3 regions of the Streptomyces sp. BHT-5-2 genome follow, and region 2 is predicted to be linked to each of the others. Evidence: riboswitches for the same ligand, from Rfam matches in the RefSeq annotation. Region 2 holds a riboswitch; each other region holds the start of a gene.

The links. A riboswitch is a leader RNA that binds a small molecule or an ion and turns the genes downstream of it on or off. The one in region 2 is predicted to bind cyclic di-AMP.
Positions count from the first base shown of each region.
Region 1: it holds a riboswitch for cyclic di-AMP, as region 2 does, so the genes downstream of both, K2224_RS10085 (C40 family peptidase) here and K2224_RS03215 (transglycosylase family protein) in region 2, are expected to answer to the same signal.
Region 3: it holds a riboswitch for cyclic di-AMP, as region 2 does, so the genes downstream of both, K2224_RS35020 (M23 family metallopeptidase) here and K2224_RS03215 (transglycosylase family protein) in region 2, are expected to answer to the same signal.

Region 1 is NZ_CP081496.1:2,269,935-2,273,200, forward strand. Features, by position in the region: gene K2224_RS10080 (hypothetical protein) at 1-307, shown strand, start outside; gene K2224_RS10085 (C40 family peptidase) at 505-1,638, opposite strand; cyclic di-AMP (ydaO/yuaA leader) riboswitch at 1,646-1,816, opposite strand; gene pcrA (DNA helicase PcrA) at 2,065-3,266, shown strand, end outside.
Region 2 is NZ_CP081496.1:770,648-773,913, forward strand. Features, by position in the region: gene eno (phosphopyruvate hydratase) at 1-302, opposite strand, end outside; gene K2224_RS03215 (transglycosylase family protein) at 542-1,213, opposite strand; cyclic di-AMP (ydaO/yuaA leader) riboswitch at 1,221-1,390, opposite strand; gene K2224_RS03220 (transglycosylase family protein) at 1,650-2,744, opposite strand; gene K2224_RS03225 (cytochrome P450) at 3,002-3,266, opposite strand, start outside.
Region 3 is NZ_CP081497.1:1,620,588-1,623,853, reverse strand. Features, by position in the region: gene K2224_RS35025 (GntR family transcriptional regulator) at 1-166, opposite strand, end outside; gene K2224_RS35020 (M23 family metallopeptidase) at 407-1,186, opposite strand; cyclic di-AMP (ydaO/yuaA leader) riboswitch at 1,199-1,355, opposite strand; gene K2224_RS35015 (pitrilysin family protein) at 1,655-3,037, opposite strand; gene K2224_RS35010 (pitrilysin family protein) at 3,076-3,266, opposite strand, start outside.

The DNA.
Region 1 (3,266 bases), 1.5 Mb from region 2:
CGCCTCCCTCCTGGGTGGCTTCCTGACCCAGATGAAGGCGATGGGCGCGGGCGCCGCCCGCTTCGTGCCGGCCATGCTGCACGGCGCGCTGACGATGCTGGTCACCGGCATCGTGCTGGTCGGCCTGAACCAGATGCAGGGCAACTCGATCAACAACATCAAGATCGGCATCAAGATGGCCGTCCTGGTGGTGATCCTGGCGCTGGTCTACGTCAAGCGCGACGAGGAGAAGCTCCCCAAGCCGCTCTTCGGCGCGGTCGGCGGGCTCACCATGTTCAACATCTTTCTCGCGGTGCTCTGGACCTGAGCCCACGGGTCACGGGCCACAGGCCACACCGCCGTACCGACGGCTCACCGCGCGGTCATCCCGCTCCCGCTCCGAAATCCGGAGGCGGAGGCGGCGGATGACCGCGCGGTGGCGTGTGGCGGGGTGTGAGGGGGGTGGCGTGCAGGGCCGCGGAGGCGGGGGCCGTCAAGGACGCGGGGTGCGCGCCCGTATGTCGGTTATCCGGGCCGGACGCTGCCGTAGATCGGCATGCCGTAGATCGACTCGACCCGGACGCTGGCGCCCGGGTGCGGGGCGTGGATCATCTCGCCGCCGCCGATGTACATCCCGACGTGGCTGATGTCGTTGAAGAAGAACACCAGGTCGCCGGGTTGGAGATCGCTGCTGGTGACCCGGGTGCCGACCTTGACCTGGTCCCAGGTCGTACGCGGCAGGTCGACCCCGGCGGCCCGCCACGCGGCCTGCGTCAGCCCCGAACAGTCGTAGGAGCTGGGTCCGGTCGCGCCCCAGACGTACGGTTTGCCGATCTGGGCGCGGGCGAAGGCGAGCGCCTTGCCGGCCTTGGTGGAGTACGAGCCGCTGTCGGACGTGCCGCCGCCGGAGCCCTGTCCGGAGCCGCTGCCGCCGGGCTGCTGCTGGCGCTGCTGGGCCTCCTTGCGGGCCTGCTCGGCGGCCTTGCGCTGGGCCTCGGCCTCCTTCTGCCGCTCCAACTCGGCAAGCCGCGCCTTCTCCTGGGCGGTCAGCCGGGACAGCAGCTCCCGGGCCTCGGCCAGCTTGGCCTGAACGTTTCGCTTGCTCTCCTTCAGAGACGCCTGCGACTCCTGGAGGCCCTCCAGGCTGTGGGTCGCCTCCGCCCGCTGGCGGGCGGCGGCCGCGGCCTGCTCCTCGTAGTCCGTGATCGCCTGCTTCTGCCGCCCGGTGAGCTGCTCCATCAGGTGGTTGCGGTCGACGAACTGCTGCGGGTCCTTGGCCAGCATCAGCTGGGCGGTCGGGCTGATCCCGCCGGTCTGGTACTGCGCCGAGGCGAACGCGCCCAGGCGGCGCCGGGACTCGTTCATCTTGTCCGCGCGCCGGGCGGCCTCGTCGAGCAGGCGGTTCACGGTGCGCTGCTGGCCGTCCGCCTTCTCCTTGGCGGCGTTGTACTTCTGGGTGGCCACCTCCGCCTGCTGGTAGAGGTCGTCGACCTTCTGCTTGACCTCCTCGATGGTCGGCTGCGGCGCCTTGGGGGCGGCGTTCGCGGTCTGCGAGAGCAGCGTGACCGAGGCCAGGGCGGCGGTGGTGAGCCCGGCCGCCGTACGACGGCCGCCGGGTGTGGCGAGTATGGGGGTGCGCGGCTTGCGGTGGGACGCCAAGGCCGGCGACTCCTTCCGTGGACCGCCTACCGGGTTAGCTGTCGGGTTCGGGCGGTGTGCTGACGGAAGGCTTGCCCTACGACCCGTGCGCCCGCCTGGCGACGGTCGCACCGGTCGATTCACCCCGGTGGTGCGTGTCGGGTCCCCGGCTCCGGGTGCCTGACGGCAGGTCCGGACTCGGCGGGGGCGGCCCGTGCGAACGCTGTCGTCCGCTGGGACGGCGGGCTGCCCGAGCGAGACCGTAGCCAACTCGTGTGGCTCCTGTGAAGGCTGGTGTTCGATATGCCCGAAACCTTTTTGTGACCAGAATGTGAGCGGCCCCAGGTTTGCGCACCACCGCACACGACGGCGACCCCTCCGTGCGGTACCGGCCAATCCGCCACTCCGCAACCACGTGTCAGTGCGGCGGCCTAAACTCGGTGGGCGATGAGCAGCCTCTTTGACGACAGCTTCCTGGCGGACCTCGGCCCCGCGGACGAGGAGCCCCCGCCGCCGCCCGAGGACGAGCACGGCCCGGCCCCGGAGGAGATCCCCGCCGACCTCTTCGGCGGGAGGTTCGACGCGCCCGCGCCCAGGGAGCCGTACTACCGCGACGGCGCCGCCCGCCCGGCCATCGACCCGGCGGCGCTCCTGGAGGGGCTCAACGACCAGCAGAAGGCCGCCGTGGTCCACAGCGGCGGCCCGCTGCTGATCGTCGCCGGCGCCGGCTCCGGCAAGACCCGGGTGCTCACCCACCGGATCGCCCACCTGCTCGCCGAGCGCCACGTCCACCCCGGCCAGATCCTCGCGATCACCTTCACCAACAAGGCCGCGGGCGAGATGAAGGAGCGGGTCGAGCAGCTGGTCGGCCCGCGCGCGCACGCGATGTGGGTCTCCACCTTCCACAGCGCCTGCGTGCGGATCCTGCGCCGCGAGTCCAAGAAGCTCGGCTTCACGTCCTCCTTCTCGATCTACGACGCGGCCGACTCCAAGCGCCTGATGGCCCTGGTCTGCCGCGATCTCGATCTGGACCCCAAGCGCTTCCCGCCCAAGTCCTTCAGCGCGAAGATCTCCAACCTCAAGAACGAGCTCATCGACGAGGAGACCTTCGCCGGGACGGCCGCCGACGGCTTCGAGAAGACCCTGGCCCAGGCGTACGCGATGTACCAGGCCCGGCTGCGCGAGGCCAACGCCCTGGACTTCGACGACATCATCATGACGACGGTCCACCTGCTCCAGGCGTTCCCGGACGTCGCCGAGCACTACCGCCGTCGCTTCCGCCACGTCCTCGTCGACGAGTACCAGGACACCAACCACGCCCAGTACACCCTCGTCCGCGAGCTCGTCGGCCCCGGCACAGCCGAGGCGCCCGCCGCCGAGCTGTGCGTCGTCGGTGACGCCGACCAGTCGATCTACGCCTTCCGCGGCGCCACGATCCGCAACATCCTCCAGTTCGAGGAGGACTACCCGGACGCCACCACGATCCTCCTGGAGCAGAACTACCGCTCCTCGCAGACGATCCTCTCCGCCGCCAACGCCGTCATCGAGCGCAACGAGAACCGCCGCCCCAAGAACCTCTGGACGGACGCCGGCGCCGGCCCCAGGATCACCGGCTATGTCGCCGACACCGAGCACGACGAGGCCCAGTT
Region 2 (3,266 bases):
AGCCGCTGCTCGGTCGCGTCGTAGCCGACCAGCTCCGGGCCGATCTGCTCGATGACGGCGAGGACGGCCTTCTCCACGCCCTTGCCGAGGTAGCGGTTGGGGTCGCCGTCCCGCAGCTCGACGGCCTCGAAGGCGCCGGTGGAGGCACCCGACGGCACGGCGGCACGGCCGGTGCTGCCGTCGTCGAGGCCGACCTCGACCTCGACCGTGGGATTACCTCGCGAGTCGAGAATTTCGCGGGCTACGACGACGTCGATGGACGGCACGTTGTCTCCTTCATGGGTGTCTGGAGTTCTCGGCATGAGCCTAACGGCCCTGGCGTGATCCGCTCGCCCGTGGCCCGCTCCGTGGGACGAAAAACCCCAACAAGCGCGTCGAAAGCCCAGTTCACGGGAGGTTTCCGCGCAATGTTCGCTATGCGGGGAACGCTGCGCCGGGCCGCCGGCCGGGCCCGGGAACGGAGAAGCCCCGCCGTGGCGCGCTCGGGGGTACGCGCCGCGGCGGGGCAGCTCTCGCGGGTCTCTCAGGTGGCCGGTACGGCTCAGACGCTGAGCTTCTGACCCGGGAAGATCAGGTTGGGGTTGCCGCCGACGACGGACTTGTTGGCGGCGTAGAGCGCCTTCCAGTTGGTGCCGTGCGCCTTGGCGATCTTGGCGAGGGTGTCGCCGGCCTTGACGGTGTAGGTGTCGCCGGAGCGGTGCTGCGGGGCCGGCTGGGCCTTCTCGACCTTCTCGCGGGCCGGGGCGGACTTCTTGGTGGTGCCCTGGCTCTTCTTGGTGGTCTCGGTGCCCTGGCTCTTCTTGGCGGTGGAGCCGGAGGTGTCGAGGTCGGGGGACGGGCCGCCCGCGGTGAGGCCGCCGGCGGGGGCGCAGGTCCAGGCGCCCGGGCCCTGCATGGCGAGCAGCTTCTCGGCGACGGCGATCTGCTGGGACTTGGTGGCCAGGTCGGCGCGGGCCGCGTACTTGGTACCGCCGGCGGCGGCCCAGCTGGAGTTCGAGAACTGCAGGCCACCGTAGTAGCCGTTGCCGGTGTTGATCGACCAGTTGCCGCCGGACTCGCACTGGGCGACCTTGTCCCAGGTGGCGACCGAGGCGGCGGAGGCGGAGGTGGCGCCCATCAGCGGGACGGCCACGGCGGCGCCGGCGACACCGGCCAGGGTGGCGACGCGGACGGCCTTGGAGCTGCGGCGGTGCTTGCCCTTGTTGATCAGCATCGTGCGTTCGTTTCCTCACCGACGCCTACGAGGTGAGCTGTCGGGTTCGGGCCGTGTGAGCTGCCCGGCCGCGTGTGCTGCACACGCGACTTCACCCCAAGCCGGTCGACCCGTTCTCACGGGCGGGGCCGGCACTTACCTTGGGTCCCCCGCTCCTGCCTTCGGCGCTTGCGCGTCGTCGACTCCGACCGCCGGCAGGACTCGGCGTGCGATCGAAGGGCCCGCTTTGGCGAGCGGTCCTGACCGTAAGCAGTAACCCTGTTGGTGTTCAAACCCCATCTTCTGAACCAAGTTGACCGTTTTTGATCAATGCACGGACTGTTTCCGCAGGTAGACCCCGTTATGGGAGCGGGGGGCGGGGTGCACCCCGCCCCCCGCAACGAGAGCCATATCTCACTTTTACGAAACGGCGGGAAATCCGGCGAACTGCCGGTAACTACCCCTGCTTCCGCCCGAGATCGAGCAGCTGGCCCGGGTGGATCAGATCGGCGTCGGAGCCGATGACGCCCTGGTTGCGGTGGTAGAGCGCGGGCCAGCCGCCCGGCAGGTCATGGCTCGAGGCGATCGCTGACAGGTTGTCACCCGGGCGAACGCGGTAGCTGCCGGCGTCCGCCGGGGGCGTCCGGTGCGTCTGCCCGCCGCGCGAGGCGTGCCGGCCGCTGCCGCCGTCCCGGGAGTCCCCGTCGTCCGCACCGTCGCCCGGCGCACCGCGGTGCTTGCCGGTGGCGGGAGGCAGGGAGGGGCTGTCGGGGCCGTCGGTGTCGGTGGGACCGGTGGGGTCGGCGGAGTCCGAGGGGGACGGGGAGGCGGGGTCCGTGGGGTGCGCCGGGTGCCGCGTCGGCTGCTGCGCCGGGTCCGTGGGATCGGACGAGCCCGATGGGTCGGCCGGGGCGGACGGGTCGTCGGACGGGGAGGCCGACGGCGTACCGGGGGCCGGGTCCGACGGCGACGCGGAGCCGGAGGGGCTCGGGGTCCCGGAGTCGGACGGGGACGCCGAGTCGGACGGCGAGGGGGCGGCGGAGGACGAGCCGGACGGGTCCGGTGTGGCCGACGGGTCGGCCGGGGCACCGGAGTCGCCGTCGGACGGCCCGGGGGTCGGGGTGCCCGGGCCCGCGCCGTCCGCGTCCCCCTTCGTGCCGGAGTGGCGGCCGTCGGAGCCGCCGTGCGTCGGGCGCGGCGACGGGCGGCTGGTGGCGCCCGGGTCCACGCTGGGCGCGGGGCCGCCCTTGGTCAGTCCGGCGTGCAGCGCGCAGCTGGGGAACGCGTCCGGGCCGCGGTCGTGGAGTATCGCCTCGGCCACGGCTATCTGCTGGGCGCGGCTGGCGAGGTCGGGGCGGGAGGCGTAGGCGGAGCCGCCGTAGTCGTCCCACATCTCCTGGGTGAGCTGGAGGCCGCCGTAGAAGCCGTTGCCGGTGGCGGCGCTCCAGACCCCGCCGCTCTCGCACTGTGCGACGCGGTCCCAGGTCGAGGCGTCGGCGGCGTGCGCACCGCCCGCGGTGAACAGCGGCAGGGCCAGGCCCGCGCCGGTCACTCCGGCCGTGACAAAGATGGCCGGTGCCTGTCGGGGGCGACGGTGCCGACCGTTCCCGGAACGCATGCGGTTGCCTTTCGAGCGGCGGTTGAGTTGTCGGATCGGCGGTGGCGAGGGGTGCCGTGCGGCGACCCCGGGACCGCCCCCGATCGTCGGAGGAAAGGTAGCCGGGGTCACCGGCAGTCACAAGCCGGTGTAGCGGAGATCACGCAATGGTCACGTATGTGACGAAGTGTCAATTCCGGGGCCGCCGCTGGTCAGACCCCCGCCCGGGGCGGCTCGACGGTGAACTCGACCGGCAGGGTGCGCAGTCCGCGCATGATGAGCCCGCCGCGCCAGCGCAAATCGTCAGGTTCCGCCGCAAGTCGGAGGTCCGGGAGGCGGGTCAGCAGCGTCGCCAGCGCGGTCTGCCCTTCGAGGCGGGCCAGGGGTGCGCCGAGGCAGTAGTGGATGCCGTGCCCGTATCCCAGATGCGGGTTGTCACGCCGCGTGAGGTCGAGCACGTCCGGCTCGTCGAACCGC
Region 3 (3,266 bases), on a different replicon from region 2:
CCTCGGACTGGAGGGTGCGCAGCGCTTCCCGCACCGGGACCCTGGATACGCCGTACCGCGCGGCGAGAATGTCCTCGATCAGTCGGCTGCCCGGCGCCAGTGCACCGGCGACGATATCGTCGCGAATCGCCGTGCACACCGCATGCGCGGAAATATGGCCTCGCATCGTCAGTGCCTCCGCCGTAATCACCGGGACCGCCGCCCCTGCGGCGACATTCCCTGACTTTATTCGACCGTTGGGAATTCTCCCTCGGGATCTCGTGAATTCACCGAAGCTTTTCGGCCGATGCGTGGGAGTCGGTACACGCCCCCGTGCCGGCCTTTTCCGGGAGACGACGGAGCCCCGGCCTGCCGGTGTGGCGGGACGGGGCTCCGGGGGACGGTGCTGCGGCGGGGTCCGGGTGGGTCAGACGGTGACGCCGTGCGCGCGGAGGTAGGCGACCGGGTCGATGTCCGAGCCGTAGTCGGGACCGGTCCGCGCCTCGAAGTGGAGGTGCGGACCGGTGGTGTTGCCGGTGTTGCCGGAGAGGGCGATCTGCTGCCCGGGGGTGACCGTCTGTCCGACCGTCACCCCGATCGACGAAAGGTGACCGTATTGGGTGTACGTACCGTCGTTCATCTTGATCACGACGTTGTTGCCGTACGCGCCGCCCCAGCCGGCCTCGACGACGGTGCCCGAACCGACCGCGTGAACGGAAGTGCCGTAGGCGGCGTGGAAGTCGATGCCGGTGTGGCTGCCCGAGGACCACAGGCCGCTGGACGCCTTGTAGGCGGTGGAGACGTAGGAGCCGGTCACCGGAGCGACGAAGGTGTTGAGGCGCTTGCGCTCGGCCTCGCGGGCGGCGCGCACCTTGGCCGCGCGCTCCTCGTCGGCCTTCTTCTTCGCCGCCTCGGCCCGCCGGGCGGCCTCGGCTTCGGCCTTCGCCTTGGCCGCCGCGGCCTCGGCAGCGGCCTGCTGCGCGTCCGCCTGGGCCTCGATCCGGACGGCGAGTTCGTCACCCATCACGACGGCCTGCCGGAGGCCGGTGTCGTGGAGAGCGGGCTCGTCCGTGGCGGCCAGCGCGGGCGACGCCACGGAGGCGACGACACCGGAGGCGGCCAGGGTGGCTATGCCGGCGAGGTTGCGGGTGGTGCGAGCGGTACGGCTCGCGCGGCGGTGCTTCCCGGTGGCACGGGTGAACGCCATGTGGCGGCTGGTCCTTTCCTTCCCTCTCGCCTACCGGGTTAGCTGACGGGTTCGGAGCAGGAAGGTCTCCTACGGGTTCCTCCGGGGAGGCGCCCGATTCACCCCAAGGGACATGTGGGTCCCCGGCTCCCCTGGCTCGCGCCGTACGGGGACTCGGCGATGGCTGTCCGGTGCCACTGGTGTGGCGGAGTTGTGACGAACAGCCGGACCGACGCTAATCGGGACAACTTTCGATCGGCAAACAGAACCGGATTTTTGTGCGCCACGCCACACGCGAATCGGGCAACCGGCACAACCGGCCGGGCATCCTCGACCGTCCGCGCAGCACGGTTCCCACCGGCCGTTCCCGCCGCGGGCACAGGGTGACATGGCGTGCACGCGAAGCGGCTCCCGTGGCAAGTGCCCGCCACGGGAGCCGCTTTGTCGACAGATGACGGGCCGTCGGGTGAGGGCCCGTCACACCGGGGGTCAGCTGCTGACGACCGTCACCTCGCCGATGCCCAACGCCTTGACGGGCTCGGCGATCTGCGCCGCGTCACCCACCAGGACCGTCACCAGCCGGTCCACCGGGAAGGCGTTGACGACCGCGGCGGTCGCCTCGACGGTGCCGGTCTCCGCGAGCCGGACGTACAACTGCGCCTGGTAGTCGTCCGGGAGCTGCTGCTCCACCTGGTCGGCCAGCGTGCCGGCGACCGCGGCGGCGGTCTCGTACTTCAGCGGTGCGACACCGACGAGGTTCTGCACCGCCACGTCGCGCTCGGCGTCCGTCAGCCCCTCCGCCGCGAGGGTCCGCAGCACCGTCCACAGGTCCTGGAGCGCCGGCCCGGTGGACGCGGTGTCCACCGACCCGCTGATGGCGAGCAGGGCGGCGCCGGTGGCCCCCTCCGGGGAGGACGGGGCGCTGGAGCGCAGTACCTGCCCGAAGGAGCGCACCCCGTAGGTGTAGCCCTTCTCCTCGCGCAGCACCCGGTCCAGACGGGAGGTGAGGGTGCCGCCCAGGCAGTACGTGCCGAGCACCTGGGCGGGCCATACCTGGTCGTGCCGGTCGGCACCGATCCGCCCGATGAGCAGTTGCGTCTGGACGGCACCGGGACGGTCGACGATCACCACGCGGCCGGTGTCGTCGGCGACCACCGGGGAGGGCTGCCGCGGTTCGGCGGTGGAGCCCGTCCAGGCGCCGAGGGTGTCGGCCAGCGCCGCGGCCAGGTCGACGCCGGTGAAGTCGCCGACGACGACGGCGGTGCCGGTGGCGGGGCGGACATGGGCGTCGTAGAAGGCGCGGACGGCGGTCGCGTCGATCCGGGCGACCGTCTCCTCGGTGCCCTGACGGGGCCGCGACATCCGTGAGGTGGCCGGGAACAGCTCCTTGGAGAGCGCCATCGCGGCGCGCCGGGCCGGGTTGGCCAGCTCGTGCGGGATCTCGTCGAGGCGGTTGCGGACCAGCCGCTCGATCTCGCTGTCCGGGAAGGCCGGGGCGCGCAGCGCGTCGGCGAGCAGGCCGAGGGCGCGCGGCAACCGGGAGGCGGGGACCTCCAGGGCGACCCGTACACCGGGGTGGTCGGCGTGCGCGTCCAGGGTGGCGCCGCAGCGCTCCAGCTCGGCGGCGAACTCCTCGGCGGTGTGCTTGTCGGTGCCCTCGGACAGCGCGCGGGCCATGATCGTGGCGACGCCGTCGAGGCCCTCGGGCTCGGCCTCCAGGGGCGCGACGAGGTTGATCTCCACCGCGACGACCTGCTGGCCGGGGCGGTGGCTGGTCAGCAGGGTCAGACCGTTCGCCAGCCGGCTGCGCTCGGGCGCGGGGAAGGCCCACGGCTTGGGAGCGCCGCCCCGGGGCTGCGGGTGGAACTCCATGGTGCTCACGGGGGCGTCTGCGGGGGTGGTGGCGTCGGTCACTTGGCCGCCTCCTCTTCCTCGGTGCCGGCGGCGTCGGTGTTCGCGGTGGGCTCGTAGACGAGCACGGCGCGGTTGTCGGGGCGCAGCCGGGCCTTGGCGACCGCCTGCACCTCCAGCGGGCTGATCTCCAGGACGCGCTGGACGGCGGTCAGCGCGAGCTGCGGGTCGCCGAACAGGACGGCGAAGC